One region of the Bradyrhizobium sp. 157 genome, then DNA from elsewhere that is predicted to be linked to it. Evidence: predicted binding sites of a transcription regulator. Region 1 holds the regulator's gene; the other holds the start of a gene.
What was found. The regulator HrcA, encoded in region 1, represses chaperone genes, less so after heat shock. The targets are predictions, from matches to a motif close to GTTAGCACTCNCNNNNNGNGAGTGCTAAC.
Positions count from the first base shown of each region.

Region 2: a site for HrcA is predicted at 2,327-2,355, ahead of groES (co-chaperone GroES). Genes of this name have one in related genera too.

Region 1 is NZ_JADPKF010000044.1:34,156-49,795, forward strand. Features, by position in the region: gene IVA95_RS10085 (penicillin-binding protein activator) at 229-1,440, shown strand; gene hemW (radical SAM family heme chaperone HemW) at 1,490-2,659, opposite strand; gene rdgB (RdgB/HAM1 family non-canonical purine NTP pyrophosphatase) at 2,652-3,281, opposite strand; gene rph (ribonuclease PH) at 3,293-4,006, opposite strand; gene hrcA (heat-inducible transcriptional repressor HrcA) at 4,262-5,350, shown strand; gene grpE (nucleotide exchange factor GrpE) at 5,527-6,147, shown strand; gene IVA95_RS10115 (VOC family protein) at 6,357-6,785, opposite strand; gene IVA95_RS10120 (AraC family transcriptional regulator) at 6,865-7,707, opposite strand; gene pncA (bifunctional nicotinamidase/pyrazinamidase) at 7,740-8,453, opposite strand; gene IVA95_RS10130 (hypothetical protein) at 8,570-9,508, opposite strand; gene dnaK (molecular chaperone DnaK) at 10,061-11,962, shown strand; gene dnaJ (molecular chaperone DnaJ) at 12,109-13,242, shown strand; gene IVA95_RS10145 (rRNA adenine N-6-methyltransferase family protein) at 13,450-14,052, shown strand; gene IVA95_RS10150 (NAD(P)H-dependent oxidoreductase) at 14,102-14,680, shown strand; gene pyrF (orotidine-5'-phosphate decarboxylase) at 14,687-15,397, shown strand; gene IVA95_RS10160 (DUF1330 domain-containing protein) at 15,417-15,640, shown strand, end outside.
Region 2 is NZ_JADPKF010000090.1:121,310-136,949, reverse strand. Features, by position in the region: gene groL (chaperonin GroEL) at 239-1,879, opposite strand; gene groES (co-chaperone GroES) at 1,969-2,283, opposite strand; gene IVA95_RS26405 (usg protein) at 2,666-2,953, shown strand; gene IVA95_RS26400 (cupin domain-containing protein) at 3,105-3,653, shown strand; gene IVA95_RS26395 (nucleoside transporter C-terminal domain-containing protein) at 3,783-5,033, opposite strand; gene IVA95_RS26390 (SDR family oxidoreductase) at 5,226-5,990, opposite strand; gene IVA95_RS26385 (proteasome-type protease) at 6,004-6,762, opposite strand; gene IVA95_RS26380 (hypothetical protein) at 6,896-7,099, shown strand; gene IVA95_RS26375 (transglutaminase family protein) at 7,343-8,188, opposite strand; gene IVA95_RS26370 (alpha-E domain-containing protein) at 8,309-9,253, opposite strand; gene IVA95_RS26365 (circularly permuted type 2 ATP-grasp protein) at 9,270-10,688, opposite strand; gene IVA95_RS26360 (molybdopterin-binding protein) at 10,908-11,648, shown strand; gene gpt (xanthine phosphoribosyltransferase) at 11,723-12,220, shown strand; gene IVA95_RS26350 (hypothetical protein) at 12,366-12,980, shown strand; gene IVA95_RS26345 (methionine synthase) at 13,120-14,142, opposite strand; gene IVA95_RS26340 (2-hydroxychromene-2-carboxylate isomerase) at 14,447-15,067, shown strand; gene IVA95_RS26335 (NADPH:quinone oxidoreductase family protein) at 15,067-15,640, shown strand, end outside.

The DNA.
Region 1 (15,640 bases):
CGCAATCTAAAGGGGTCTTGGTGCAAGCGCCATATCTGGCTGGGCGGCGGCAAAGCCGAAGTTCCCTGCCGCCGTCGACGTGCGGCGAGATCGTAATGCTTTTGTTTTGGTTAACTAATCCTCGACAATATTGCAGAATCCCGCATTCGGGTTCAGTAGCGGTTCAGGTGCCTTGGCCCAGAAAGCCGGAATCCTGGCCGACGGCGGTCGGTCAAGAGAAGAGACAAGATGGTAGGCCCGCTCAATCGTAAGCCTGAATCGTCGGATCCTCGGCCGTCAGGACCGACCCGGCGGACGGCGGTCGGACTCATTCTCGGCGCGCCATTGCTCGCTGCTTGCAGCGGCGGCCAGATTTCCAACCCGTTCGGCCCGTCGGCGCCCGAGGGCCCCCCAGGCCCGCAGCAACAGCCGCTTGCGGTCGGCACGGGGCAGGTCAAGGTCGGCCTCATCCTGCCGCTTTCGGCCGCCGGCAATGCCGGCGTTGCCGCGCAGTCGATGAAGAACGCAGCCGAGATGGCGCTGGCGGAATTCCAGAATCCGAACATCCAGCTTCTGATCAAGGACGACGGCGGCAGTCCGCAGGGTGCCCAGCAGGTCACCCAGCAGGCGCTCGGCGAGGGCGTGGAAATCGTTCTGGGCCCGCTGTTCGCGGCTTCGGTGCCGGCGACCGCGCAACTGACGCGCGCGCGGAGCGTTCCCGTGATCGCGTTCTCAACCGATTCCAGCGTCGCCGGACGCGGCGTTTATCTGCTGAGCTTCCTGCCCGAATCCGACGTGAACCGGATCGTGGATTATTCCGCCAGCATCGGAAAGCGATCGTTTGCGGCGCTGTTGCCCGACAACGCCTATGGCAATGTGGTGGAAGCGGCGTTCAAGCAGGCGGTTGGCCGCAAGGGCCGCATCGTCGCCTTCGAGAAATACACCGCCGATCGCGCCGGCGCGGCGCGGACGGTGGCGCAGTCGCTCGGCTCGGCGGACGCGCTGTTCATCGCCGACGATGGCGAATCGGTCGTGGCGACGGCGGACTCGCTGACTGCAGCGGGCGCAAATTTACGTAACATCCAGTTGCTCGGGACCGGCCTCTGGGACAATCCGCGCGTCTATGCGAGCGCGACGCTGCAGGGTGGGCTCTATGCCGCGCCGGATCCGTCGGGCTTCCGCGCCTTTTCGGAGCGCTACCGTGCCAAATACGGCACGGATCCTGTTCGCACCGCAACGCTAGCTTATGATGCTGTCGCGCTGGTTGCTGCGCTGTCGAAGCAGCAGGGTGGCCAGCGCTTTGCGTCGGAGACGCTGACCAACCCGTCCGGTTTCGCCGGCATCGACGGGCTGTTTCGATTCCGCTCCGACGGCACCAACGAGCGCGGCCTTGCGGTGATGAAAGTCGCCAGCGGCGGCAGCACGCCGGTCGCCGGATCGCCGAAGAGTTTTGGGGCGTGATCTCTTTCGTCGCCCCTGCGAAAGCATGCGCTCGCAGGAACGACGGCTGTTATGCGGCGAGATCCGCCACCACCGCGTCCAGCACCGGGAAGCCGTCTTTCGTCACGCGCAGCCTGCCGTCGGCGTCGACGGAGATCGCGCCTTCTGCACGCAGGATGGCGATGCGGCTCGGATCGAGCGCGCGGCCTGACAATGCCGCATAACGTTCGGGATCGATGCCTTCGGCGAGCCGCAAGCCCATCAGCAAAAATTCGTCGGCGCGTTCTTCGCTGTTGAGGTGGTCGTCGGTGACGACGCCGTGGCCGTTGGCCTCGACGCGCATCAGCCAGGCCTCCGGGCGCTTCTCGGTCGCGGTCGCGTGTCGTGCGCCGTCGATGTCGAGGCGGCCATGTGCGCCGGGACCTATGCCGGCGTATTCCTCGCCGCGCCAGTAGACGAGATTGTGCTGGCACTCCGCGCCTTCGCGGGCGTGATTGGAAATCTCGTAGGCCGGCAAGCCATGATGCGCGCAGACTTCCTGCGTCACGTCGTACAGCGCACGCGCCACCGCCTCGTCCGGTGTCTTGAGTTTGCCCGCCGCATGCAGGCCGAAGAACGGCGTGCCTTCCTCGATCGTAAGCTGGTAGAGCGAGAGATGCTCGGCGGCTTCAGAAATTGCGAACTTCAGTTCATCCGCCCACATCTGCGGCGTCTGGTCGGGGCGGGCGTAGATCAGGTCGAATGAATAGCGATCGAATGCGGTGCGCGCGATCGCGACCGCATCGAGCGCCTCGCGTGCGGTATGCAGCCGTCCGAGCGCTTTGAGCGAGGCGTCGTCGAGCGCCTGCACGCCAAGCGAAACGCGGTTGACGCCGGCTGTGCGATAGCCGCGAAACCGCGTCGCTTCCACGCTGGTGGGGTTGGCTTCGAGCGTGACCTCGACATTGCCGGCGACGCGCCAGTGCTTTCCGACCGCATCCAAAATCGCGCCGACAGTCTGTGGCTGCATCAACGAAGGCGTGCCGCCGCCGAGAAAGATCGATGTGACGGTCCGCCCCGGTGCGCGCGCCGCCGTGGTTTCGATCTCGCGCGCAAACGCGCGTGCAAAGCGTTGTTCGTCGATCGGTGCGTGGCGGACGTGGCTGTTGAAATCGCAATAGGGGCATTTCGACAGGCAGAACGGCCAGTGCACGTAGACGCCGAAGGCATTTTTGGGGCGGGGTCGCGCGCGACTAGCCAAGGCAGATCTCCGCCAGTTTGACGAAGGCCCGTGCCCGGTGCGACAGGCCAAGTCCGAACGGCGGCAGGCCGTGCTTTTCGATCGAGGTCATCTCGCCAAAGGTCCGCGCATGCCCGTCGGGCAGGAATGCCGGATCATAGCCGAAACCGGCGGTGCCGCGCGGCGGCCAGACTAGGGTTCCGTCGGTGCGGGCCTCGACCTCTTCGCGGTGGCCATCGGGCCAGGCGACGCACAGGGCCGAGACGAAATGCGCCTTGCGCTTTTCGGGCGTGGTCGCGCCGCGCTCCTGCAACAGGCGCTCGATCCTTGTCATCGCCGCCATAAAATCTTTGCCCTCGCCGGCCCAGCGCGCCGAATAGATTCCGGGCGCGCCATCGAGCGCATCGACCACGAGGCCGGAATCATCGGCAAAGGCCGGCAATTGCGCTGCTTTCGCCGCCGCGATCGCCTTGATCGCGGCGTTAGCCCGAAACGTCTTGCCGGTCTCTTCCGGTTCACTCAGGCCCAGCTCACCCGCGGAGATTGCCTCGACGCCATGCGGCGCCAGCAATTCCCGCATCTCGGCAAGCTTGCCGGGATTGTGGGTCGCGATCACGAGCCGGCCGGTGATTCGACGGTGCATGTGCGATCAGACTACGCGACGGCCAGCTTCTGCAAGTCCACCAGACGCGCGACACCCTTGCGCGCCAGTTCCATCAGCGCGAGGAACTCGTCTTGAGAGAACGGCGTCTTCTCGGCGGTGCCCTGCACCTCGATGATGCGGCCGTCGCCGGTCATGACGAAATTGGCATCGGTCTCGGCCTCAGAATCCTCGGCATAGTCGAGGTCGAGCACCGGCGTGCCCTGATAGATGCCGCAGGAGATCGCGGCGACATTGTCGCGCAGCACGTTGGCTTTCAGCATGCTGCGGTTCTTCATCCAACCGATGCAGTCGGCCAACGCCACCCAGGCGCCGGTGATCGAGGCCGTGCGGGTGCCGCCATCGGCCTGGATCACGTCGCAATCGACGGTAATCTGGCGCTCGCCGAGCGCTTCGAGGTCGACGGCTGCACGCAGGGAGCGGCCGATCAGCCGCTGGATCTCGACGGTGCGGCCGCCCTGCTTGCCGGCGGCGGCCTCGCGGCGGGTACGCTCCAATGTGGCGCGCGGCAGCATGCCGTATTCGGCGGTGACCCAGCCGCGGCCCTGGCCCTTCAACCAGGGCGGCAGCCGTTCTTCCAGGGTGGCCGTGACCAGCACATGGGTGTCGCCAAACTTCACCATGCAGGAACCTTCGGCATATTTGACCACGCCGCGTTCCAGCGACACGGGGCGCAACTGATCGGGCGCACGGCGGCTCGGCCGCATGGGGAATCCTTCCAAAATCGAGCGAAAATTCGTTCGCGGTGCTTGTAGGAGGGGGAACGGGCAGCGGCAAGGGTTTTTGCCTTGTTTCGGGGTAGAGGTTCGGTTCTGATCAATCAAAACCGAACCTCTACCTTTGTTGTTTCGACGCGTTTTCTCTACGCGAACCGGCGGCCACTTCGCTCGAAACGCTATGCGAAGCGGACGCTTGTCATCGGCGCGCCGGATCGACAAATTAGGGGGATCAGGGAGTTAACAGTGGCCCAACACGATCCGATTGGCCTGATCGCGCCGCATGCGGGGCTCGCCCAGCTCAACGAGCGCTCGCGCGACATTTTTCGTCAAATCGTCGAGAGCTATCTTGCGACCGGCGAACCCGTCGGTTCGCGCAACATTTCGCGCCTGATCGCGGTGCCGCTGTCGCCGGCGTCCGTACGCAATGTGATGTCGGACCTCGAAGCGCTCGGCCTGATCTACGCGCCGCATACCTCGGCCGGCCGCCTGCCCACCGAACTCGGCCTGCGCTTCTTCGTCGACGCCTTGATGCAGGTCGGCGACCTCACCGAACCTGAACGGGAATCGATCCAGAGCCAGCTTGCCTCCGTCGGGCGGGCGCAGTCGGTCGAGGCGGCGCTCGGCGAGGCGCTGACGCGGCTGTCCGGCCTGACCCGTGCGGCCGCGGTGGTGCTGACCGCCAAATCCAATTCACGGCTGAAACACATCGAATTCGTCCGGCTGGAGCCGGAGCGCGCGCTGGTCGTGCTGGTTGGCGAAGACGGCCAGGTCGAAAACCGCGTGCTGACGCTGCCGCCCGGCGTGCCTTCCTCGGCGCTGACGGAGGCGAGCAATTTTCTCAATGCGCGAATTCGCGGCCGAACACTCGCTGAAGCGCGGCTCGAACTCGAAACCGCGATGGCGCAGAGCCGCATAGAGCTCGATCAATTGACGCAGAAGGTGATCGAGGCGGGTATTGCGAGCTGGTCGGGCGGCGAAAACGAAGACCGGCAGTTGATCGTGCGCGGGCATGCCAACCTGCTGGAAGATTTGCACGCGCTGGAAGATCTCGAACGCGTCAAGTCGCTGTTCGACGATCTCGAGACCAAGCGCGGCGTGATCGACCTGTTGGGCCGGGCCGAGCGCGCCGAAGGCGTGCGGATCTTCATCGGATCGGAGAACAAGCTGTTCTCGCTGTCTGGTTCCTCGACCATCATCGCACCCTATAGCGACGCTTCGCGCCGCATTGTCGGCGTTCTCGGCGTGATCGGGCCGACCCGGCTGAACTATGCGCGGGTAATTCCGACGGTGGATTATGCCGCCCGCATTGTCAGCCGGATGCTGGGCGGCTGATCCGCCACGAATCGACCCCAATCCTGGCTTTGTCGTTTTGACGCGCTTTCTTCACGCGAACCGGTGTCCACTTCGCTCGAAAACGCTATGGAGCGCTTGATTTTCGGCCCCTAAAGCACGATATCCCGCTCAGCAAATCCCCATCGACCAGAACCGTTTTTTGAGAAGGCAGTCTTATGACCGATCCCAACCGGCCGAGTGACGACGCGGTGAACCCGGCCAACCAGACCGGCGAGCCCGTGGTCTCAAAACCCTACATCATGCCCGACGATCCCGAGGAAGGATCGGTCGAGGCGTTGACGAAGGAAGCGGCGGAAGCGCGCGACAAGATGCTGCGCACGCTGGCGGAGATGGAAAACCTGCGCAAGCGCACCGCCAAGGAAGTCGCCGACGCGCGCGCCTACGGCATTACCGGCTTCGCCCGCGACATTCTGGAGATCGCCGACAATCTGCAGCGCGCGCTTGATGCCATGCCGGCCGAGACCAAGGCCAGCGCCGATCCGGCGCTGAAGGCTTTCATCGAAGGCGTCGAGCTGACCGAGCGCTCGCTGCTCAACACGCTGGAGAAGAACGGCGTCAAGAAGTTCGATCCGTCGGGCGAGAAGTTCGATCCGAATTTCCAGCAGGCGATGTACGAAGTGCCCGATCCGTCCGTTCCCGCAGGTACGGTGGTTCAGGTCGTACAGGCCGGCTTCATGATCGGCGAGCGCGTGCTGCGCCCGGCACTCGTCGGCGTCTCGAAGGGCGGCGCCAAGGCCGCGCCGGCGGCCAACAATGAGCCGAACAGCGCGGCATAAATAGACCCTTATGGTGAGGAGGCGCGGAAGCGCCGTCTCCGGACGATGCTTCGCATCGCCGGGAGAACCATGAAGGTCCCACTGCGGAATCTCGGCCTTCATCCTTCGAGACGCGCGCAGGCGCGCTTCTCCAGCGACGAGCGCAATTGCGCTCGCGCAGGGATGAGGGTCTACGGAGTATCACCGAAGCGGTTGACGCTGGCCTATGCTTACAGCGGCCTCTCGTCTGCCTTCGGCCGGTAGGTCCCAAAACTCCAGAGATTGCCTTCCGGATCCCGGCAGGCGAAGTCGCGGCTACCATAATCGGTGTCGCGCAGGTCCATTTCGATGATGGCGCCGGAGGCTTTGACCTTCGCATGCAGAGCGTCGGGATCGTCGACCGCGACATACAGCGCGTCCGTGCGACGGCCGCCGACATCGCCGACGAGCTTGCCGTATTCGTCCTCCCTGCTTTGGCCGAGCATCAGGATCGAGGGCCCGAAGGCAAGCTCGGCGTGATGAATCGTGCCGCCGTTCCGGTAGACGGCGCGTTCGGTGAAACCAACAACTTCCTTGAGCCAGCGGATCATCGCTTCGGCATCCCGGCAGCGCATCGTCGGATAAAGGCGCGGCGCTTCGCTTTTGCTTGGACTGGTCACGGGCAACTCCCTGCATTGCGTTACCTCGCCAATATCGCGAGGTGAGGTGCGTCGGCTTGAAGATTTGTTACCTGACCGGCTACGCGTCCAGCGGGCGCAGCAGGCGGCTATCAGTCAGCGCCAGCCGGTGGGCCCAGGCCGTTGGCGGTTCGCCGGCAAGGACTGAAAATTCGCGGACGAGATGCGCCTGGTCGGCATAGCCGCATTCGGCCGCAATCCCTGCCCAACCGCTTGCCGCTCCCGTCTGCGCGAGCCGGCAGGTTTGATGGAAGCGCATGATGCGGGCGACCGGCTTCGGCGCTAGACCAATTTCCGCTCGGAAGCGATCGACCAAATGCTTGCGGCTCCAGCCGATCTCTCTTGCAAGCGCAGTGATGCGCACGCCGCCCGCGCTGCGTGCGAGCCGTCTATAGGCAAATGTGATCTCGGGCGAAGGCCGATGGCTGGCACGGCCTGCAACAAAATCCTCGACCAGATCGAAACGATCCTGCCAGCGGGATATAGCACCGAGCCGATCGCGCAGGTGCCGTCCCTCGGGCCCCAGCACGTCGCCGATGCCGACCATGCGCGCGGCGAGATCGACGACAGCGCCGCCAAAGAAGCGATAGGCGCCGAGTGGCGTGAAGTCCACCTGCACGCATTCAGCGCCGCCATCGGATTCGATATGAACCGGCCCGGCATAAAGCCCGGCGGCGAAGCTCGGCTGCCGATCGGCGGTGTCAGGCTCGCGCCCGAGCGCGATCAGGAACGGCGTGCCGAAGCTGATGATTAGCGGCACTACCAGACCTGCGGTCTCGCGCTGGAAAAATCGGCCGCGCGCGGTTTCGCGATAGCCCGTCATGCCGGTGATCAGGCCTGTCATGCGCTGCGATGGCGCACGGCGAATCATCTCGAACGCGAGTGGAGACGCTGGACCTGACATCCCAAACCTCTGAACCCGGCAAGACGAACGCGCTAGGCCGCGATATCGCTCGACTGAATGCGCTTTACGCCGGCCTTGGTCATGTCGGCCCAGGCCTTGGCGAGCGAGCCCTGGGTGTCGATGCCGCGGCAGGCGTCCTCGATCACATAGGTCGCGAAGCCCGCCTTGCGTGCATCCAGCGCGCTCCATGCCACGCAGAAGTCGGTCGCGAGGCCGGCGAGGAAAACCCGCTTCACCTTGCGCGCCTTCAGGTACGCAGCGAGCCCTGTTGTGGTCTTGCCGTCGGCCTCGGTGAAGGCCGAATAGCTGTCGACGTCCTTGTGAAAACCCTTGCGGATGATGAGGCCGGCATGCGGGATCGCGAGGTCTTTTGACAGCGAGGCGCCCTCGGTGCCCTGCACGCAATGATCCGGCCACAGCACCTGCTTGCCATAGCGAAGGTTCACCGTCTCGAACGGCTTTTTGCCGGAATGGGTGGAGGCGAACGAGACGTGGCCCGCGGTGTGCCAGTCCTGCGTCATCACCACATTGGCAAAGCCCTTGGCGATGCGGTTGATGATGGGCACCACCTGCTCGCCGTCTTTCACGGCGAGGCTGCCGCCCGGCAGGAAACAGTTTTGCACGTCGATGACGAGCAGCGCGGAAGCGTCGTCTGGCTTTATCGGCGCCGCCCACAGCGCCGTTGGAACGAGGGCGACGACGGATGCCGCGCCAAAGCCTGTCAGAACCAGCCTGCGAGAAAGCATAGCGCGTCTCCCTTGTCGTGAACCGACAGGGGAAGGCTAGTTCCATTGGTGTACGAACGAAAGCCCGAAATTTCGGCGCGTTCTGAATATCAGGGCGCGCTTTTCCGAATTCGCGATCAGGTCCGCGGATGAATACCGTCGCGCACGGCGCGGAAGCGCGGAAATGCCTTGGTCCATTCGTCGCGCGGCGTAGAGCCGATGATGCGCATCGAGGTCTGGGAGCCGAACCGCAGCCATTGGACGATCGTAACGGGCGTGTTGTCCTTGCCGCTCACGGCGTCGATCCGTGTCTCGTAGCCGGGCTGGCCATCGATGCGGACCGGCTCCGACATCGTGATCCTGCCGTCGCGTACGCCGGGAATGGTGGTCGCGATCTGCTGGGCAAAGCGGCCGCGATCGTCAGGCGATGCCGCCGTCGAGCCGATCAGGCCGATGATCATGAAGGGCGCGACCTCGAAGCCTTTCTTTTCGTCGCTGTCGGAGAGAATGAGGGCAGCGCCCGGCGCCAGCGTACGGACGTTCTTGAAGCTCGATAGCTCGCTGATCTTGAACGGCATCATCCCGAGCTGTTCCTCGACAGGAACTTCGTTGCGGATTACCGCCGACGCGAACATCTGGCGCACGGCATCGTCGGTATAGATCTTCGAGGCGTTCTCCGGCACCTGCACGGCGACGTAGCCGGAGAAGGTGGGGCCGGGCAGGATCATGGAATAGCGGCGCACGTTGGTGGCGCCGTCCTTGGCGTTCTCGACGGTGTAGTAGGCGAGCCCCGCCTTGGTCTCGATGCTCTCCGGCTTGATGCCGCCAGTGCCGCCGGGATTGGCCTTGAAGGCATTGGCGACCTCGCCATAGGCCTCGGCGGGCAGGTCGGCGACCAGGACCTTGACGCCCTGGTCTTCGGTCTCGAATCCCGTGAACGCCCTGGCCTTGTTGAGGCCGACCAACGGCGTCATGCCGACCCTGGCGCCTGGCGGGAAAACCGGGTCCGCAGCGAAGGCGGAGGAGGTGGCGGCAACGAGGAGGGCAACCGCAGCAAAATATCGAAGCAGCTTCATGGAGGTCTACCGGGTTTGCATGGGGCCGTTCAGTGATCGGACGGTGGAGCTGATGGAATCTGGGCTCGGGCGCGACTGGGTCGTTCCGTTCGGCCCGCTTTTAGCGGTTTTGATGTCCCTGCAACAGGGCAGGGCGGGCGTCCGTTCCCCCGTCACGCTCCCATATGTCGGCCTTTCGCGGCATTCTGCCCGGTCTCCGAGCTCTTTTTTGGGCGCTTCCAGCGGCCAAATACCGCGTCCCCTCTCACGGCGGCCGGTCCACGCCGTGAGGATGCTGCGGTATCGCTGTGCAACGCTTCGAGGCGTCACCGATGAACGGGTTGCCGATTTCTTAACGCCGGTCGCGGCGCGGGGCCCGGCCCTGGGCGGCACAATCTTTCAAACGCCAGCCTTTTCAGGCCCTAAGCTTGCGCTCGGTCCTTGCAGGCACAACCCCCCCTCCTATATGAGGCTCACCGTCGCAATATCGCGAGTATTTGAACGTTGGGGGTTCGGTTAGGTGCGCCGTCCAGGGCCCAGCCAACCTGCCGCAAAAAGAAGGATATGAGGACCATGGGAAAGGTCATTGGGATCGATCTCGGCACCACGAATTCGTGTGTCGCCGTAATGGATGGCAAGACTGCAAGAGTCATCGAGAACGCGGAGGGCATGCGCACCACGCCTTCGATCGTTGCCGTCACCGATGACGGCGAGCGCCTCGTCGGCCAGCCCGCAAAGCGCCAGGCGGTGACCAATCCCGAGCGGACGTTCTTTGCGGTGAAGCGCCTGATCGGCCGCCGCTACGACGATCCGATGGTCGAGAAGGACAAGAAGCTCGTCCCCTACAAGATCGTCAAGGCATCGAACGGCGACGCCTGGGTCGAAGCCGACGGCAAGACCTACTCGCCCTCGCAGGTCTCGGCCTTCATCCTGCAGAAGATGAAGGAGACCGCGGAAGCCCATCTCGGCCAAAAAGTCGAGCAGGCCGTCATCACCGTTCCCGCCTACTTCAACGACGCGCAGCGCCAAGCCACCAAGGATGCCGGCAAGATCGCCGGTCTCGAAGTGCTGCGCATTATCAACGAGCCGACAGCGGCAGCGCTGGCCTACGGTCTCGACAAGACGAAGGCGGGCACCATCGCCGTGTACGACCTCGGCGGCGGCACCTTCGATATCTCGATTCTCGAGATCGGCGACGGCGTGTTCGAAGTGAAGTCCACCAACGGCGACACCTTCCTCGGCGGTGAAGATTTCGACATGCGCCTGGTCGGTTATCTCGCCGACGAATTCCAGAAGGAGCAGGGCATCAACCTGCGTAGCGACAAGCTTGCCTTGCAGCGCCTGAAAGAGGCCGCCGAAAAGGCCAAGATCGAGCTGTCGTCGACGACGCAGACCGAAATCAACCTGCCGTTCATCACGGCGGACCAGACCGGGCCGAAGCATCTGACGATGAAATTGACCCGCGCCAAGTTCGAGGCGCTGGTCGACGATCTCGTTCAGAAGACCATCGAGCCCTGCCGCAAGGCGCTAAAGGACGCGGGCCTGACCGCCGCCGAAATCGGTGAAGTGGTGCTGGTCGGCGGCATGACCCGCATGCCGAAGGTCCAGGAGGTCGTGAAGCAGTTGTTCGGCAAGGAGCCGCACAAGGGCGTCAACCCGGACGAAGTCGTTGCCATCGGTGCGGCCATTCAAGCGGGCGTGCTGCAGGGCGACGTCAAGGACGTGCTGCTGCTCGACGTGACGCCGCTGTCGCTCGGCATCGAGACGCTGGGTGGCGTGTTCACCCGCATCATCGACCGCAACACCACGATCCCGACCAAGAAGAGCCAGGTGTTCTCGACCGCCGAGGACAACCAGAATGCGGTCACCATCCGCGTCTTCCAGGGCGAGCGTGAAATGGCGGCCGACAACAAGGTGCTCGGTCAGTTCGACCTGATGGGCATTCCGCCGGCGCCGCGCGGCATGCCGCAGATCGAGGTCACCTTCGACATCGACGCCAACGGCATCGTCAACGTCTCGGCCAGGGACAAGGCGACCGGCAAGGAGCAGCAGATCCGGATTCAGGCGTCCGGCGGCCTCTCCGAAGCCGACATCCAGAAGATGGTCAAGGACGCCGAGGCCAACGCGGCCGAGGACAAGAAGCGACGCGAGGCGGTCGACGCCAAGAACCATGCCGACGCGCTGGTGCATTCCACCGAGAAGGCGCTGGCCGAGCACGGTTCGAAGGTGGAAGACTCAGAGCGCCGCGCCATCGAGGACGCCGTCAGCGATTTGAAGGAAGCGCTGAAGGGCGACGACGCCGAGGCCATCAAGGCCAAGACCAACACGCTGGCGCAGGCTTCGATGAAGCTCGGCGAGGCCATGTACAAGCAGCAGGCCGAGGCGGATGCCAAGCGGGATGCCGCCAAGGATGACGTGGTCGACGCGGAGTTCACCGAGGTCGACGACGACAAGAACAACAAGAAGTCGGCTTAAAACGGGCTTTCGATCATGACCCTCCTCCAAAGAGCGCGAGCGCTGCGTTCGATGGGTGAGGGTCATTTTTCTTTAAGCCGATGGCTGCATCTTTTTTCGATCGAGGGTGCCTTCGGCATGAAGACGAATTCGGGCGGGTTTGACTGATGTCCACCAAGCGCTGCTATTACGAAACCCTGGAAGTCGATCGGAACGCGGACGAGTCCAAGCTGAAGGCGGCATTCCGCAAGCTGGCGATGAAATGGCATCCGGACAGGAATCCGGGCGATGCCACCAGCGAGATGAAGTTCAAGGAAATCAACGAGGCCTACGAAGTCCTCAAAGACGGCGACAAGCGCGCCGCCTATGACCGCTACGGCCACGCCGCGTTCGAGCAGGGCATGGGCGGCGGCGGTCCTGGCTTCGGCGCCGGCTTCGCCTCGTCGTTTTCAGATATTTTCGAAGACCTGTTCGGCATGGCCGGGCAGCGCGGACGCGGCGGCGGACGCGAGCGCGGCGCCGACCTGCGCTACAACATGGAAATCACGCTGGAGGAAGCCTACCTCGGCAAGACCGCGCAGATCGAAATTCCGGTCTCGGTCACCTGCGAGCCTTGTTCGGGCACCGGCGCGAAGGCCGGCACCAAGCCGAAGACCTGCGCGATGTGCGGCGGCGCCGGCCGCGTGCGTCAGGCTCAGGGCTTCTTCACGCTGGAGCGGACCTGCCCTGGCTGTCAGGGCCGCGGCCAGATGATCGAGGACGCCTGCCCGAATTGCTCAGGCACGGGACGGGTGACGCGCGACCGGACGTTGTCGGTCAACATTCCGCCGGGCGTCGAGGACGGCACGCGTATCCGGCTGGCCGGCGAAGGCGAGGCTGGCGTCCGCGGCGGCCCGCCCGGCGACCTCTACATTTTCTTGTCGCTGGCCACCCACGAATTCTTCCAACGCGACGGCGCCGATTTGCACTGTCGGGTTCCGATCTCGATGGTCGCAGCCGCACTCGGCGGCGAATTCGAGGTGCCCACCATCGACAAGGGCAAGACCAAGGTGAAGGTGCCGGCGGGAACGCAGTCCGGCCGCCGTTTCCGCATTGCATCAAAGGGCATGCCGGTGCTCCGCTCGCGCCAGACCGGCGACATGTATGTCCAGGTCATGGTCGAAACGCCGCAAAATCTGACCAAGAAGCAGCAGGAACTGCTCGCCGAGTTTGAAAAGTTGTCCTCCGGGGCAACCCAGCCGGAGGCGGTGGGCTTCTTCACCAAGGTCAAGGACTTCTTCGGCAACCGCGTTGGCTCCTGAACCGCATGCACGTCGCCCGGGCGAGTGCAGGTCTCGCCCGGCAGTCATGATTCATTCAGCTTGCACAGGGTGTTATCGCCGGGTCGCGGGCACTTTGGCGCGTCTGGCGCATCACCGTTTGGCTTGACCATACCCCCGTCGACCTATACGTGTTTGTGACTGTTTTCTGACATCCCGCGCGTCAGCGGGGTCCCGCCTGGTAGCGACATGCCTTTGCAATCGTCCGTGCGTGCGTTGAAGAAGCCTCTCCGTCTCGACGATGAGGTTCGCTTCCTCCGTTCATGGATCGAAAAGCCGCTGCACATGGGCGCGGTGATGCCGTCGAGCAAGATGCTCGCCCGGACCATGGCGCAATATGTCGACGTCTTGTCCGAAGGACCGGTCATCGAACTTGGACCCGGGACCGGCGCGATCACCAATGCGCTGATCGAACATGGTGTCGATCAGAGGCGGCTCGTGCTGGTCGAATACAATCCCGGCTTCTGCGCGCTGCTGCGTGACCGTTATCCCCAGGCCAAGGTGGTGCAGGGCGATGCGTATGCGCTGCGCACCTCGCTTGAGGGCGTGCTGGACGCGCCGGCCTCCGCCGTCATTTCGGGCCTGCCGCTCGTGACCAAACCGATGCTGACGCGCCTGAAACTGATCCGCGACGCCTTCATGGCGCTCGCGCCCGGCGCACCCTTCGTGCAGTTCACCTATTCGGTCGCGCCGCCGATCCCGAAATCGCTGCCGGGCGTGTCCACAGAAGCTTCCGAGCGGATCTGGATGAACCTTCCGCCCGCCCGGGTCTGGGTGTATCGCAAGGGCTAAGCCGCCTGCTCTCGCGCGGCCGGTTAGACCCGAGTGCGATTTCTAAGATATGTCCGCGCTGAAAATCCTCGTGATCCCGGGATCGCTACGGTCAGGCTCGCTCAATGCGAGGCTGGCGGCCGTCGCCGCGCATGAACTGGCGCTGGCCGGCGCCGACGTAACGCGGATCTCGCTCGCCGACTTTCCGCTGCCGATCTATGACGGCGACCTGCAGGCGAAATCGGGCGTGCCGAAACACGCGGTCAACCTGAAGCGAATGATGGCAGCCCATCATGGCGTGCTGATCGTCACGCCGGAATACAATTCCTCGGTGCCGGCACTGGTGAAAAACACCATCGACTGGGTAAGCCGGGTGCAGGACGCACACGAGACCCGCAGCCAGGTGTTTCGCGATCGGGTGTTTGCGATTGCGTCGGCCTCCGGCAACCGGCTCGGCGGCGCCCGCGCGCTGGCCGCGCTGCGGCTGATCCTGTCGGCGTGTCATGCAACCGTGATACCGAACCAGCTCGCGCTGGCGTTCGCCGACGATGCCTATGACGAGATGGACCGCCTGAAGAATGCTGCTGATGCCGAGGGGCTGAAAGCGCTGGTGCGGCAGTTGATCGACGTTTCCCAACGCATGATGTGAGGTGACATGCAGCCAGCCAGTATCGCGCCGAAGGATCGGCTGATCGTCGCGCTCGACCTGCCCGGGGTGACTGAAGCGGAAGCGTTGATCGCGCGGCTCGGCGACAGCGTGAGTTTCTACAAGATCGGCTATCAGCTCGCCTATGCCGGCGGATTGCCGCTGGCGCAGCAACTGGCAAAGTCAGGCAAGAAGGTTTTTGTCGATCTCAAGCTGCACGACATCGGCAATACGGTGGCGCGCGGCGTGGAGAGCGTGGCAAAATTGGGCGCGACGTTCCTCACCGTGCACGCCTATCCGCAGACCATGAAGGCCGCGGTCGAGGCGCGCGCGGGATCAGGCTTGAAAATTCTTGCCGTCACCGTGCTGACCTCTTATGACGACGGCGACCTGCATGCCGCCGGCTATCGTCTCAACGTTTCCGACCTGGTGGAAGCGCGCGCCCAGCAGGCGCAGGTGCTCGGCGTCGATGGCCTCGTCAGCTCGCCGGAAGAGGCAGCCGCGTTGCGCAAGATCGTCGGTCACCAGATGCATCTGGTGACGCCGGGTATTCGCCCGGCGGGCGCTGCGACCGGCGACCAGAAGCGCATCATGACGCCGGCCAGGGCGATTGCCGCGGGTGCAGACTATCTGGTGGTCGGACGGCCGATCACGGAAGCCGCCGATCCCAGGCTTGCTGCGGATGCCATTCAGACGGAAATCGAGCAGGCGATCACGTAACAACAAGAAGGAGATTGAGATGGCCAAAGGATACTGGATCGGACGCGTCGACGTTCACAATGATGAGGGCTACAAACCCTATATGGCGGCCAACCCGGCCATCTTCCAGAAATTCGGCGGGCGCTTCATCGTGCGCGGCGGCAAGTTCACCGCGGTCGAAGGCCAATGCCGCTCGCGCAATGTCGTGATCGAATTCGACAGCTATGAGAAGGCGCTGGCCTGCTACAATTCGCCGGACTACCA
Region 2 (15,640 bases), on a different contig from region 1:
GCGGCACTGTCGGTTCGGTTTGCGACTCTCGCGAGAAGTTTTTTGAAAATTGTCAACGCATACGCTGGTATAATTTACACCGCGCTGTGTATAACCGGGATATCTCAAACAGCGGGAAGGTTTTGCTTCAGCGTCACGTTGCAGTGACATCAGCGCTCTGGCCGTCGGCGTCGCCGTCAAAGCAAAAACCCCGGCATCGCTGCCGGGGTTCTGCATTCGTATCGCCTGAGAGGCTGGCTCAGAAATCCATGCCGCCCATGCCGCCGCCCGGAGGCATTGCGGGGCCGCCGGCGTTCTTCTTCGGCAGTTCGGCGATCATGGCTTCGGTGGTGATCAGGAGAGCCGCGACGGAGGCCGCGTTCTGGATCGCCGCACGAACGACCTTGGTCGGGTCGATGATGCCCTTGGAGACCAAATTGCCGTATTCGCCGGTCTGCGAGTCGAAACCATAATTGTACTGCTCCTTCTCGAGGATCTTGCCGACGATGACGGAGCCGTCTTCACCGGCGTTGATCGCGATCTGGCGGGCCGGTGCGGACAGCGCCTTGCGCACGATCTCGACACCGGTCTTCTGGTCGTCGTTGGCGGTCTTGATGCGCTTGAGCTGCTCGGACGCGCGGAGCAGGGCGACGCCGCCACCCGGCACGATGCCTTCTTCAACCGCCGCACGGGTCGCATGCATCGCGTCATCCACGCGATCCTTGCGCTCCTTGACTTCGACTTCGGTCGCGCCGCCGACGCGGATCACCGCGACGCCGCCCGCGAGCTTGGCCAGACGCTCCTGCAGCTTCTCGCGGTCGTAGTCCGAGGTGGTTTCCTCGATCTGCGCCTTGATCTGCTGCACGCGCGCCTCGATGTCGGCCTTCTTGCCGGCGCCGTTGACGATGGTGGTGTTTTCCTTGTCGATCATCACCTTCTTGGCGCGGCCGAGCATCTGCAGCGTGACGTTCTCAAGCTTGATGCCGAGGTCTTCCGAGATCGCCTGACCACCGGTCAGGATCGCGATGTCCTGCAGCATGGCCTTGCGGCGATCGCCGAAGCCCGGAGCCTTGACGGCAGCGACTTTCAGACCACCGCGCAGACGGTTGACGACGAGGGTGGCGAGGGCTTCGCCTTCGACGTCTTCGGCGACGATCACCAGCGGCTTGCCGGTCTGCACCACGGCTTCCAGCAGCGGCAGCAGCTCGTTCAGCGAGGACAGCTTCTTCTCGTTGATCAAGATGTAGGCATCGTCCATCTCGACGCGCATCTTGTCGGCGTTGGTAACGAAGTAGGGGGAGATGTAGCCGCGGTCAAACTGCATGCCTTCGACGACGTCGAGTTCGGTCTCGAGCGACTTGGCTTCCTCAACCGTGATGACACCCTCGTTGCCGACCTTCTTCATGGCGTCGGCGAGGAACTTGCCGATTTCGGCGTCGCCGTTGGCGGAGATGGTGCCGACCTGGGCGATTTCCTCGTTCGAGGTGACCTTCTTGGAGTTCTTGACGAGGTCGGCGACCACGGCTTCCACCGCCAGGTCGATACCGCGCTTCAGGTCCATCGGGTTCATGCCGGCGGCAACGGACTTGGCGCCTTCACGGACGATCGCAGCCGCGAGAACGGTCGCGGTGGTGGTGCCGTCGCCGGCAGCGTCAGCGGACTTGGAGGCGACTTCGCGCACCATCTGCGCGCCCATGTTCTCGAACTTGTCGTCGAGCTCGATCTCCTTGGCGACGGTGACGCCGTCCTTGGTGATGCGGGGAGCGCCGAACGACTTGTCGAGCACCACGTTGCGGCCCTTCGGGCCGAGCGTGACCTTCACGGCGTTGTTGAGGATGTCGACGCCGCGCAGCATGCGGTCGCGGGCATCGACGCCGAATTTGACTTCTTTGGCTGACATATTTGTTTCCCTGAGTTGATCTTTGTTTCTCACCCTGTCGGGGAGGCGCCTTGCGGGCGCTCCTCAGGGTGAGCGTGGCAGGCGGTGTCTTAGGCGGCCTTCTTCTTGGCGGCGGAGGCGTCGAGCACGCCCATGATGTCGGACTCCTTCATGATCAGGAGCTCCTGGCCGTCGATCTTGACTTCGGTGCCCGACCACTTGCCGAACAGGACGCGGTCGCCGACCTTGAGGTCAATCGGGATCAGCTTGCCGGTTTCGTCACGGCCGCCGGGGCCGACGGCGACGACTTCGCCCTGGGAGGGCTTTTCCTTGGCAGTGTCCGGAATGATGATGCCGCCAGCGGTCTTCTCTTCGGCGTCGATGCGTTTGACCACGACGCGGTCGTGAAGCGGACGGAAGTTCATGCAGTCCTCCTAAACGTCTGGGAATGTTGTAGAATTCTGGAATTTTGGCAGTCCGGACTAGCGAGTGCCAACCCGGCTGGGGCTGATTTAGGCCAGTATTCTTCGGGGGACAAGGGCTTCTAGCAGAAAAATTAGCACTCAAGTATGTCGTCTGCCAATTTTGTTCGGCATGATTAACGCGGCGACGGAAGCCTCCGGACCCCGTATTAGCACGTGCGGTAAGCTGCTGCTAACGCGGGAATTTTCAATAATTCGTTAAACATTTAGGCTTGTGATAGGTTGGTATCGTGCGTCACATTTCTCTCATGTGAGCGCATCTCCGCCGGGGCGGCTCGGTGTGTGGCCACCACGTGAAATGCGCTTCCAGCAATGGAGGTTTGGCATGGTCTCGCGGGTTGGAGTTGCTTCCGACGACTTCCGGAAGCAGGTGCTGGGTTACGGGCTGACGACGGCGCAAATTCTGTATCGGATGCCGGATCATCCTTCGTTGCTGCAGACCTATGTCTGGCAGAATTACGATCTGTTTCCGAAATTCCCGGCGCTGAAGGACTTCCTCGCGTTCTGGCAGGAAAAGCTCGATGGCCCGCTATATTCCGTGACGGTGGCGCATTCCAGGCTGATCAAGCCGACGGAGCTGCGCGCCGTCGACGGGGTGTTCAGGCTGCATTGACCGAGCTGCTGTAGAGCTGCCGTAGGGTGGGCAAAGCGAAGCGTGCCCACCATCTGACACTCCGCTCGCGGTGGTGGGCACGCCGCGCTTTGCCCACCCTACGAAAATATTCTGTGTTAGCCTCCTGCGACAAACAAAAAGGGAGGCACCCATGGCCAAGAAGAAAGCGGCATCACGTCCCGCGGCGCAGCTCGCCGTGAAGAAGAAGTGGTCGGGTCACAAGGCGGCAGCCAAATCCGCAGCCCGCAAGGCCGTCAAGTCGAAGGCGAGGGGCGCGCCGGCGGTCAAGGCCAAACCGGCCAGGAAGGCCCGGCCGAAGCAGCGCATCGCCATCAGCCATCACCGCGAAGAGGATTTCAAGGCCGATGGTCTGCGAACTTACGCCAAATACCGCGACCTCGGCATCGCGGACGCGACGCATGGCCTGGCGCAGGCGCATGTCATCCGCCTGATCGGCCCGTGCAACCCGGCAGAAGTTTCCAAGCTGCACTACCACGACGTCGAATTCCAGATGGTCTATGTGCTCAAGGGCTGGGTGAAGACCTACATGGAAGGGCAGGGCGAGACACTGATGAAAGAAGGCAGCGCCTGGACCCAGCCGCCGCGCATCAAGCATCTGATCATGGATTATTCCGATGACGTCGAGTTGCTGGAGGTGATCATGCCGGCGGAGTTCAAGACGGTGGAATTGGCGGGTTGATCTCGTAGCCCGGATGGAGCCAACGGGTCGCGAATGCGCGCCGATGACAGGCTCCGCGAAATCCGGGGCCGACCTCGCAGGCTGATGAACTGATCCCGGATTGCGCTTCGCTCCATCCGGGCTACGGACTTACGTCAACACCCCCACCACCGCCCCCATCAAACACGTCGCCAGCGTGCCTGACACGATCGACTTCAATCCCAACGCATTGATCTCCTCGCGCCGATCTGGTGCCATGGTGCCGAGGCCGCCGATCATGATGCCGAGGCTGGCGAAGTTGGCAAAGCCGCACATCGCGTAGAGCATGATCAGCCGCGAGCGCGGATCGAGCGTTTCAGTGCCGAGTTTCGAGAGCTCAAGATAGGCGATCAGCTCGTTGAGCACCGTCTTGGTGCCCATCAGGCTTCCGGCCGTGACGGCTTGCGGCCAGGGCAGGCCCATCAGCCAGCACACCGGCGCCATCACAAGCCCCAGCAGCCGCTGTAGCGAAATTTTGGCGCCGCCGATCTCGGGCAACAGCCCGAGGATCGCATTGACGAGATAAACCAGCGCCACCAGCACCAAGAGCATCGCGACGATGTTGAGCAGCAGTTCGAGCCCGGCCGCCGTGCCCTTGGTGATTGCATCCATGGTCGAGGACGCATCCATGTCGGGATCTCTGAGCGAGCCGCCAGTGCGCTTATCGGAAGTCTCCGGCACCATGATCAGGCTGATCAGGATCGCGGCCGGTGCGCCCAGCACGGATGCGATGACGAAATGCGCGGCCGCATCGGGAATCAGCGGCGCCAGGAACGTGGCGTAAAGCACCAGCACGGTGCCTGCGATGCCGGCCATGCCGCCGGTCATCACCAGGAACAATTCGCTGCGCGTGAGCTGCGCCAAATAGGGGCGGATAAACAGCGGTGCCTCGACCATGCCGAGAAAGATATTGGCCGCGGCCGACAGCCCGACCGCGCCGCCGACGCCGAGCGTGCGCTCCAACAGCCACGCCATGCCGCGCACGATCGGGGGCAGCACGCGCCAGTAGAACAGGAGCGTGGTCAGAACGCTCATGACGAGCACGATCGGCAGCGCCTGGAAAGCCAGGATGAAATCCGCGCCCGGTGCTTTGAGGTCAAACGGCAGCGCGCCGCCGCCGACATAGCCGAACACGAAGGAAGTGCCGGCGCGCGTCGCCGCCGCGATCGTGCCGACGGCGTCGTTGATGGCGCCGAACGCCTTGGCCACCGGCGGCAGCTTGAGCAGCACCAGCGCGGTGACGATGGTGACGGCCAGCCCGATCGCCACCTGACGGAGCGACACGGCGCGGCGGTTCTCGCCGCACGCCCATGCGATCGCCAGCAACGCCAGCACGCCAAACGCCGATTGCAGTTGCAGCATGAATCCCCCGAAAACCTCGGGAGCGATTATGTCAACCTTGTCGATTTGTGAAAGCCCAACTCGTGTCCCGGACGCGGTGCGGCGCCACTTCATGCCGCGCTGCAGAGCCGCGACCTTGTCGTGACGCGAGGAAAGCTTGGCCCCGGTTCAGCAGCGCAGCACGTTGTACTGCGCTGCGCCCGGGGCACGAGATCAACCCCGGCCGACGAACGGCATTTTGGTCGCCATGACCGTCATGAACAGTACATTGGCATCGAGAGGCAGGCCGGCCATGTAGGCGACCGCATCGCCGACGGCCTTCGCGTCCATGCGCGGTTCGTGCTTCATCGTGCCATCGGGCTGCATCACACCGGGGCCGGCGACCATGCGGTCGGTCATTGGCGTTGCGGCATTGCCGATGTCGATTTGGCCGACCGCGATGTCGTACATGCGGCCGTCGAGGTTGGAAGCCTTGGTGAGACCCGTGATCGCGTGTTTGGTCGAGGTATAGGCCGCCGAGAACGGCCGCGGCGCGTGCGCCGAGATCGAGCCGTTATTGATGATACGGCCGCCGCGCGGGGTCTGGTCCTTCATGATGCGGAAAGCATGCTGGGTGCACAGAAACGGGCCGGTGAGGTTGGTGTTCACCACCGCCTGCCACTGCTCCAGGCTGAGATCCTCGAGATTGACCGGCGGCGCGCCCATACCGGCATTGTTGAAGAGCACGTCGAGCCGGCCATAGGTGTCCTTGACCTCCTGAAACAGGGTTGCGATCGAGGCCGGGCTGGTCATGTCGGCCGAGACGCACAGGCTCTTGCCGATGTTTTCACCGAGCTTTTTGGTTTCTTCCAGCATCTCCATGCGACGCCCGGCGAGCACCACGGTGAAGCCGGCATTCATCAGCGCCAGCGATGCCGCGCGTCCGACGCCGGTGCCGGCACCGGTCACGAGAGCGATCTTGTTGGTTGCGTCGGCCATTGTTTCCTCGCCTTCATTTCTTGGTTTCTGTTTCGGATTTGTAGGGTGGTCTCGGAATATTCTGATGCGCCGCACGCAACGCCGCCGACCAGCGCGAACGCAGGTCGTGGAAATAGGGCTCGCCGGCCTCGATGCGGTGGTTGAGATCGGCCTCGCAGGCATCTGTGCGCACCACCAGCACGTCGATCGGCAGGCCGACGCCGAGATTGGACCGCATGGTCGAGTCCATCGAGATCAGGCCGGTCTTCAGCGCCTCGTAGAGTTCGACATCGTAATGCATCGCGCGATCAAGCACCGGCTTGCCGTATTTGTGCTCGCCGATCTGCAAGTAAGGCGTGTCGGTGGTGCATTCGATGAAATTGCCGGCGGTGTAGACCATGAACAGCCGCATCCGCGAGCCCTTGATCTGGCCGCCGAACAGGAAGGAGACGTCGAAGGATACGTCTTCGGATCGCAGCGCCTCGCCTTCGGTGGCGTGCACGGCGCGGATGGCGCGGCCGATGCGCTGCGCGGCCTGGAACATCGTCGGCGCGTTCATCAGCGTTTCGAGCTCGCCAGTGTGCGGATCTTCCATGCCCTCGGTGAGCGTCGACAGCACCGACTGGCTGATCGCCAGATTGCCGGCGCTGGCGATCGCCATGATGCGCTCGCCGGGTTTTGAGAAAATATGGAGCTTGCGGAAGGTCGAGACGTTGTCGAGGCCGGCATTGGTACGGGTGTCCGCGATCATGACGAGACCGTCCCGCACCAGAATTCCGCAACAATAGGTCATTCCCGATCCCCAAACGCGCCTGATTTTTCGGCGCCAACTAGTAGCTAATTTCGAGGGGCCATCCAACCCCAATTCCCCCGTGGCGCGGCATGCGCCCGGCGGGTAAAACCTCCAACCGAAGGCGGGGGAACGCATGCGGAAATCAGCGCTGATTGGCTCGATTGCAGCCTTGTCACTGCTGGGCAGCGTGGGCGCCCAGGTAGGTCCCTGGGAAGCCGGCATGGTGGCCTACAACCGCGGCGACTATGTTCCAGCGATCCGGCTGTTCCGCGCGCTGGCGGAGGCCGGCAATGCCAAGGCGCAAACCCAGAGTAGCTGGATAAATGAGCAAGGGTAGGCAAAGTGAAGCGTGCTCACCATTGAACATTGATCGTGGACATGTGGTGGGCATCGGCGCGATGCGCCTTTGCCCACCCTTGTATTAGCGCGCCATGTTACGGCCGCCCCCGTCATTGCGAGCGAAGCGAAGCAATCCAGAAATCGTTCCGTGGGCGAGATCTCTGGATTGCTTCGTCGCGGAGCCTGTCATCGGGCGCGCATTCGCGCGACCCGTTGGCTCCTCGCAATGACGGCGTAAGTCCTATTGTGACTGCGACTGGCCTTGCCACTGTCCCGGCCGCCCGGCCTGTTCGACCTTGACCGCCACCGTCAGCGTCTCCGCACCGCCGCCATAGCGGGTGCCGCGCACCGGGGCCGCGCCGAGGTAATCGAGCCCGATCGCGACGCGGGCATGGGCATCGGTGGTGCAAATGCCGTTGGCGGCATCGAAGCCGACCCAGCCGAGGTCTGGCACGAAGGCTTCCGTCCAGGCGTGGCCGGCCCCCTGATGAGTCAAGCCGTCGGAGCGCAGGAAGTGCCCCGAGACGAAGCGCGCCGGCACGCCGCCGGAGCGGGCGCAGGCGATGAAGATGTGCGCATAGTCCTGGCAAACGCCGCGCTTGAGCGCAAACGCCTCCGCCGCCGAGGTGCCTGAGTTGGTAGGGTCTTCGTCGAACGTCATATGCTCGTTGATCTGCACCATCAGCGCATGCAGGAAACCGAGCACGTCGCCATCGGACTCCGACCGTAGCTCGCGGGCAAAAATCGCCATCGCCGGATTGACTTCGGTCAGCGCGGTTTGGCGCAGGAACAGGCTCGGCGGAAAGCGCTCGTCGGTGCCGCGCAGCACGCCGCCGGTGTCATGGGTCTCGATCAGGCCCTCGACACGGATGGTGAGGTCGGCGATCGACCCGTGCGTCAACACGTGCGTAATGTTGCCGAACGCGTCCTGGTGCATGTCGAGGCGCGAGTCCGTGGAGACGTCGATCTGCCATTCGGCGACATACTGCCCGTCATGGCTGCTGGGTGTCATGCGCAGGATCTGGATCACGCCGGTGGCCGGCGGCTCGTAGCGATAGCTGGTGGAGTGGGCAATTCGCAGGCGCATGGCGAGCCAGTTCAGGTTGGGATCGTCATGCCCGGCCTTGTGCCGGGCATCCACGTCTTCCTTACCCCTCAAAGCAAGACGTGGATGGCCGGGTCAAGCCCGGCCATGACGAAGAGTGCATCAAATCAAATACTGCTTGGTGATGATCTCACCGAGCCGCGAATTGTCCGCGATGAATTCCTGGATGAACTCATGCACACCGTGCTGGAAGATATCGTCCATATGGCTGTGTTCAAGCCGGTTGCGGACGCCGCGGGCGTGGCGCTGGGCGGCGCCCTGGCGGCCGTAGGCGACGCCGATCTGGTCGAGATTGCGCACCAGATTGCTGTAGCAACTTGCCAGCGAGCGCGGCAGCGTGTCGTTCAGGATCAGGAGATCGGCGATCAGCCACGGCTTCAGCGTTTCGCGGTAGACCCAGTGATAGGCGGTCAGCGCGGAGACCGAGCGCAGGATTGAGGTCCACTGGTAGTAGTCCAGGGGACCACCGACGTGCTCTTCCTCGGGCAGCAGCACGTGATATTTAACGTCGAGAATGCGGGCGGTGTTGTCGGCGCGCTCCAGATGCAGCCCAAGCCGCGAGAACCAGTAGGCATCGTTGCGCAGCATGGTCCGGTAGGCCGAGCCGTCGAACCGCAGCGAGGTCTCCTGCACGAAACGCAGGAACCGCGCCAGTTCCTCGCGGCTCGACGTGCCCTTGCCCCAGACTTCCTGTAATTCGATCCAGGCCGAGTTGATGGTGTCCCACATCTCCGAGGTCAGCGCGGTTCTCACCGAGCGCGAATTGAGCCGCGCCGCCTCGATGCAGTTCTTGATCGAGGAGGGATTGGAAGGCGAGAACGCCAGATATTCGACGACGTTCTGCTCGGTGGCTTCCGGATAGGCCTCGTAGAAGCTTGCGCTGACCCCGGCCGTCAGCAGCGCCGATTCCCACTCATTGGTCTTGCCGATATAGGCGGCGGGAAGCGCGGTGACTCGCAAGGTCGCATCGATGGTGCGTGCGATATATTCGGCGCGCTCGACATAGCGGGCCAGCCAGTACAGGTTTTCGGCAGTGCGCGACAGCATACGAAAATTTCGCTCTCTATTCGTCCAGTATCCAGGTGTCCTTGGTGCCACCGCCCTGGCTCGAATTCACCACGAGCGAGCCTTCCTTCAGCGCCACCCGCGTCAGCCCGCCTGGCACGATGGTGACGTGCTTGCTGCCGGTCAGTACGAACGGCCTGAGATCGACATGGCGCGGCGCGAGGCCGGAGGCTGTGCAGGTCGGGCAGGTCGACAGCGCCAGCGTCGGCTGGGCGATAAAACCCTCCGGCTCGCGCTTGAGCTTGTCCCGGAACGCCTCGATCGTCGCTTTGGTCGCGGCCGGGCCGATCAGCATGCCGTAGCCGCCGGAGCCGTGGACTTCCTTCACCACCAGCTCACTCAAATTGTCGAGCACATAGGACAGGTCCTTCGGCTCGCGGCAGCGCCAGGTCGGCACGTTCTTCAGGATCGGCTCTTCGCCGAGATAGAATTTCACGACCTCCGGCATGTAGGAATAGATCGCCTTGTCGTCGGCAATCCCGGTGCCGACCGCGTTCGCCAGCGTGATATTGCCGGCCGCATAGGCCGACATCAGCCCGGGCACGCCGAGCGCCGAATCCGGGCGGAAGGTGAGGGGATCGAGGAAATCGTCGTCGACGCGTCGGTAGATCACGTCAACGCGTTTCAGCCCCTCGGTGGTGCGCATGAACACCTCGTCGTTCTTGACGATGAGGTCGCGGCCCTCGACCAGCTCGATGCCGAGCTTGTCGGCAAGGAAAGAGTGTTCGTAATAGGCGGAATTGTAGACGCCCGGCGTCATCAGTGCGACCGTCGGCTCGGCCGAGGCAGAGAGCGGCGCCACCGAACGCAACGCCGAGAGCAACTCGTCCGGGTATCGCTCTACAGGTGCTACGCGATGGCGGGCAAACAGGTCCGGAAACAGCCGCATCATGATTTCGCGGTTTTCCAGCATGTAGGAGACGCCTGAGGGCGTGCGCGCGTTGTCCTCCAGCACGATGAAATTGTCGGCGTCGACGCGAACGATATCGATCCCGGCGATGTGGACATAGACGTCGTGCGGCACGCTCTGGCCGTTCATCTCGGGACGGAATACCGGGTTCTGGAAGATCAGGTCGTCGGGAATGATGTTGGCGCGCAGGATGTCGCGGCCGTGATAGATGTCGCGCAGGAACATGTTGAGCGCGCGGACCCGCTGCTTCAGGCCCTTTTCCAGCACGGACCATTCTTTCGCCGACATGATTCGCGGGATCACGTCGAAGGGGATCAGCCGCTCCTGGGCTTCGGCGTCGCCATAGACGGCGAAGGTGATGCCGATCCGGCGGAACAGCAGTTCCGCCTCCTGTCGGCGATACTCAAGGGCGTCCGGAGGCGTCTCCTTCAGCCAGCGGGAGAGCTCCCGATAGGCCGGGCGGAGATCGCCGCCGGGCCCGTTCATTTCATCGAAGGCAACTGCCATAAATCCTGACTATCTCTCGAAGCCATGCGGCACGGTGCATGAGTTCACAGGATGGTAGCAAGGCTCGGGCCAGCGCGATATGCATTGGCTTGCGGCATTTCGTGTGGGTAGCCGGCCGCGCTGCCCTAAAAAAAGGCTGCTGGGTGCTTATTTCGGCAGCAAACCCCCGTGACTTCAATGCGTTGCTTGCGCAAAGTACGGGGCAGGTGGGGAGAAGTCATGAGCGAGATCGTCACGGCGGGTATTCTGGTCATCGGCGACGAGATCCTGTCCGGCCGTACCAAGGACAAGAACATCGGCTTCATCGCCGAGTACCTGACCAATATCGGGATCGATCTCAAGGAGGTCCGCATCGTCGCCGACGACGAGACCGACATTGTCGACGCCCTTAATGCATTGCGAAATCGCTACACCTACGTCTTCACCACCGGCGGCATCGGCCCGACCCATGACGACATCACCGCCGACAGCGTCGCCAAGGCCTTCGGTGTCGGGATCGGTCATCATCCGGAGGTGGTCGCGCGCTTCCGCGAGCGCTGGAGCGAGCAGGATCTGAACGAGGCGCGGCTGCGCATGGCCCGCGTGCCTGACGGAGCCGAACTGATCCAGAGCGCCACCATCCTGGCGCCCGGCTTCAAGCTCGGCAATGTCATCGTCATGGCCGGCATCCCCTCGATCATGCAGGCGATGATGGACATCGTAGCGCCCAAACTGAAATCGGGCGTGCGGATGCTATCCGATTCCGTGAGGGCCAATGCCCGTGAAGGCGACATTGGTGGGCCGCTGCGGGAGATTGCCATTGCCCATCCGGACACCATCATCGGCAGTTATCCGTTCATGGATGAGGACAAGAAGCCGAACACCAATCTCGTCGTGCGCTCGCGCGATCCCGAAAAGCTCAACGCCGCGATGACCGCGGTGAAGGAGATGCTGACGAACCTGAACATCACCGCCCGGTAGCGGCGAAGCGGGTGCTCTAATTTCGAACTTCGCAATACGGAGAACAAAGTGACAGATCGTTCTGGAGCGCGCCCATGACGGCGCCACCGGAGAAGGCCTTTCCGGTCTCCTGGGACCAATTTCACCGCGATTGCCGGGCGCTGACCTGGCGGCTCAACGAGGTCGGGCCGTTTAAAGCCATCATCGCGATTACCCGGGGCGGGCTCGTGCCGGCGGCCATTGTCGCGCGTGAGCTTGGCATTCGCATCATTGATACCGTCTGCATTGCCAGCTACGACCACACCAGACAGGGCGACCTGCAGGCGCTCAAGGGTGTTTCGGCCGACGTGGCAAAGCTCGGTGGCGGCACAGGGAAGGGGCTGTTGATCGTCGACGACCTCGTCGACACCGGAAAGACCGGGCGGCTGGTGCGCTCGATGATGCCGGATGCGCATTTCGCAGCCGTCTATGCCAAGCCGCAGGGCAAGCCACTGGTCGATACGTTCATCACCGAAGTGTCGCAGGACACCTGGATTCATTTTCCGTGGGATACCGCGCTGTCGTTCCAGCCGCCGATCCGCGACGGGGCGTGACCCGCCGTCATTGCGAGGAGCGAAGCGACGAAGCAATCCATGCCTCCACTTGCGGCGCGATGGATTGCTTCGCTGAGCCTGTCATCGGGCGCATTCGCGCGACCAGTTGGCTCGCAATGACGAGGCGAAAGATCGAGCTAATCGCATGCCCCTGCAAAACCGCGTCACCCCGACTGGCGACATCATCGCCACCCCGCATCGCGGTATGTTCACCGGTAACCGCGGCATCATCCACGACCCCGCGACGAAGACGTTGCTGAAAAAGCGCTGGTCGAGCCCGGCCTGGATCACCTGCCTCTGCGAATTCAGAGGCTGGCGGCGGCCCGTGATGGGCCGGCGGAGCTGGACCGAGCTGTTCTTTCTCGACGAGGCGACCGCCTTCGCCGCCGGGCACCGCCCATGCTTCTTCTGCCGGCGTGGCGATGCCACCCGCTTTCGCGCTGCGTGGGAAGAGGGCAATGGCGTGAAGAACATTCGTGCGCGGGAGATCGATGCAGTGCTGCACGGTGAGCGGCTGGAGCGCGGCAAGAAGCGGCTGCATCCGCTGCCAGTGCCGGTGGCGCGGTTGCCTGACGGCGCGATGGTGCAGCAAGGCGAAGAGTCGTTTTTGATCGTGCAGGGCAGGGCGCTGCGATGGTCGATGGACGGGTATCGCAAGATGGAAGGCGCAGTCGTGGACGTAGTGCTGCTGACGCCGCCATCAACGCTGCGCGTGCTTGGCGCCGGATATCAGCCGGTACTTCATCCAACTGCCAGTTAGTTTAGTGAGGCGATGCCGCTTGCGCGGTCTGCCCTCTCTCCCGCTTGCGGGGGAGAGCGGGAGTGGGGCTCTCTCCGCGATTTGCGCTCGTGGAGAGAGCCCCCACCCTAACCCTCCCCCGCAAGCGGGAGAGGGGACATCATCCCAGCCGCTGCCGCGCCAGCTTTGCACCTGCGCCGAGCGCCGTGAGCTTGGCTTCCGCGATATCCCGCCGCATCGGTGCCATGCCGCAATTGGTGGTCGCGACGATATTGCTGAGCGGCACGAATTTCGACACCGCCTCGATCACCTTGACGACATCCTCGGCCGTCTCCACCGTATCGCTGGCGACGTCGATCACACCGGCTTGCACCACCTTGCCGGGGAGCAGCGCCAACAGATCCAGCGGCACTTTCGAATTGCGGCACTCGATCGCGACCTGCTGGATCGGGCTCTTGGCGATGGCCGGGAAAATATCCTCGTATTGGCGCCACTCGCTGCCCAGCGTCTCTTTCCAGTCGGTGTTGGCCTTGATGCCATAGCCGTAGCAGATGTGAACGGCGGTGGTGCAGGTCAGGCCTTCGGCGGCGCGCTCCAGTGCTCTTATGCCCCAGTCGGAGACCTCGTCCATGAAGACGTTGAAGGCGGGCTCGTCAAACTGGATCACGTCGACGCCATCCGCCTGCAACGCCTTGGCCTCGTTGTTGAGCAGTTCGGCAAAGGCGAAGGCCATCTTGACCTTGTCGCCGTAATACCGGTCGGCGACGGTGTCGGCGATAGTCATCGGACCGGGCAGGGTGAATTTCAGTTTGCGCGTGGTATGGGTGCGGGCGACGCGAGCTTCGTCCGCATGGACACGCCCCTTGAGCGTCAGCGGTGTTATCACCTGCGGCACCATCGCCTTGTAGCGGTCTTTGCGGATGCCCATTTCGACCTTGTGGGCGAAATCGATGCCCTCGACTTTCTCCAGGAAGCCGTGAACGAAATGCTGGCGGGCCTGCTCGCCCTCGGTAACGATATCGACGCCGGCGTCCTCCTGTAGCTTCACGGCAAGAATGGTAGCGTCGCGCTTGGCGCGGGCGAGTTCGTCGCCCTTTGATTTCCAGGGCGCCCACAGCGTGTTCGGCTCGGCCAGCCATTCCGGCTTCGGCAAGGAGCCTGCGATGGTGGTTGGAAACAGCATGGGTGCCTCCCGGTCGGTTCTGATTGAGCGTCTGTCTGCCATGTCTTATGGTCGAGGTACAGAACAACAAAAGTCGCCATGGCCTGAAAAATCTCGATCATACTGGAGGAACTGGGGCTTTCGTAGGCCGCGAGGCAGCCGCCGCGGAGCAAGCAGTATTAGTCCCTCATGGTGAGGAGGCGCTTGCGCCGTCTCCGGACCATGCTTTGCATCGCCGGGCGAACCATGAGGCCCCTCCTTCGCTTCGAGACGCGCCTTCCGCGCCCGTCAGGATGAGGCTCGAGAACTAACAAAAGGAAATTCCATGCTCGAATTCTTCTTCGATTGCTCCAGTCCCTGGACCTATCTCGCCTTTCACAACATCCAGCCGCTGGCAAAAGAACTCGGCGTCGAAATCAGCTGGCGGCCGATCCTGGTCGGCGGCATCTTCAACACCGTCAACCCTAGCGTCTATGCCGCGCGCGAGACGCCGGTGCCCTTGAAGGCGCGCTACATGAAGAAGGACCTCGCTGACTGGGCGCGCTCAGCGGGGCTTGCGATCAAGATGCCGCCGACGGTATTTCCGGTGAACAGCGTCAAGGCGATGCGCGGCTGCATCTGGGTTTCCCAGCAATATGGCGAACGCATGGTGCCGTTCGCGCGTGCCGTGTTCGAGGCCTATTGGGGCGACGACAAGGACATTTCAAAGGATTCGGTGCTGTCGGAGATTTGCCAGAAGGTCGGCGTCGCCCCCGAAAAGTTCTTCGAAGGCATCGGCCAGCAGGCGATCAAGGACCAGCTCAAGGCCAACACGGACGAGGTGATGGCGCGCGGCGGATTCGGTTCGCCGACGATCTTCGTCGGCAAGACCGACATGTATTTCGGCAACGACCGAATGCCGCTGATCCGCGAGGCGCTGGAGCGGCTGAAAGCGCGGGCCGCCTGATGCCGAAAGCCGTCGTCTGCCGCGAACTCGGCCCGCCCGAGAAGCTGCGCCTGGAAACATTTGGCTCAGTACCGCTGGCGCCGGGGCAGGTGCGCGTCGCCATTCGTGCTGCCGGGATCAATTTCCCTGATATTTTGATGGCGGCGGGCGAGTATCAGCTCAAGCCGCCACTGCCGTTCACGCCGGGCGTCGAAGCCGCGGGCGATATTGTCGAGATCAATCACGCCGAAGGCGTTGCGGTCGGCGACCGCGTGATCGTCAAGATGCGGCACGGCGCCTATGCCGACGAGGTCGTGGCTGTGCCCTCGCAACTCGTGCCCCTGCCGTCGACATTCGACTATGCCGAGGGCGCAACGTTTCTGGCCGGCCATGGCACCGCCTATCACGCGCTGATCGATCGCGGCCAGCTTCAACCGGGCGAGGTACTGCTGGTGCACGGCGCCGGCGGCGGCGTTGGCCTTGCCGCCGTCGAAATCGGCAAGATGCTTGGCGCCACCGTGATTGCGACCGCGTCGAGCGACGAGAAGCTTGCAATTGCGAAAGCGAGGGGCGCCGATCATCTGGTGCGCTACG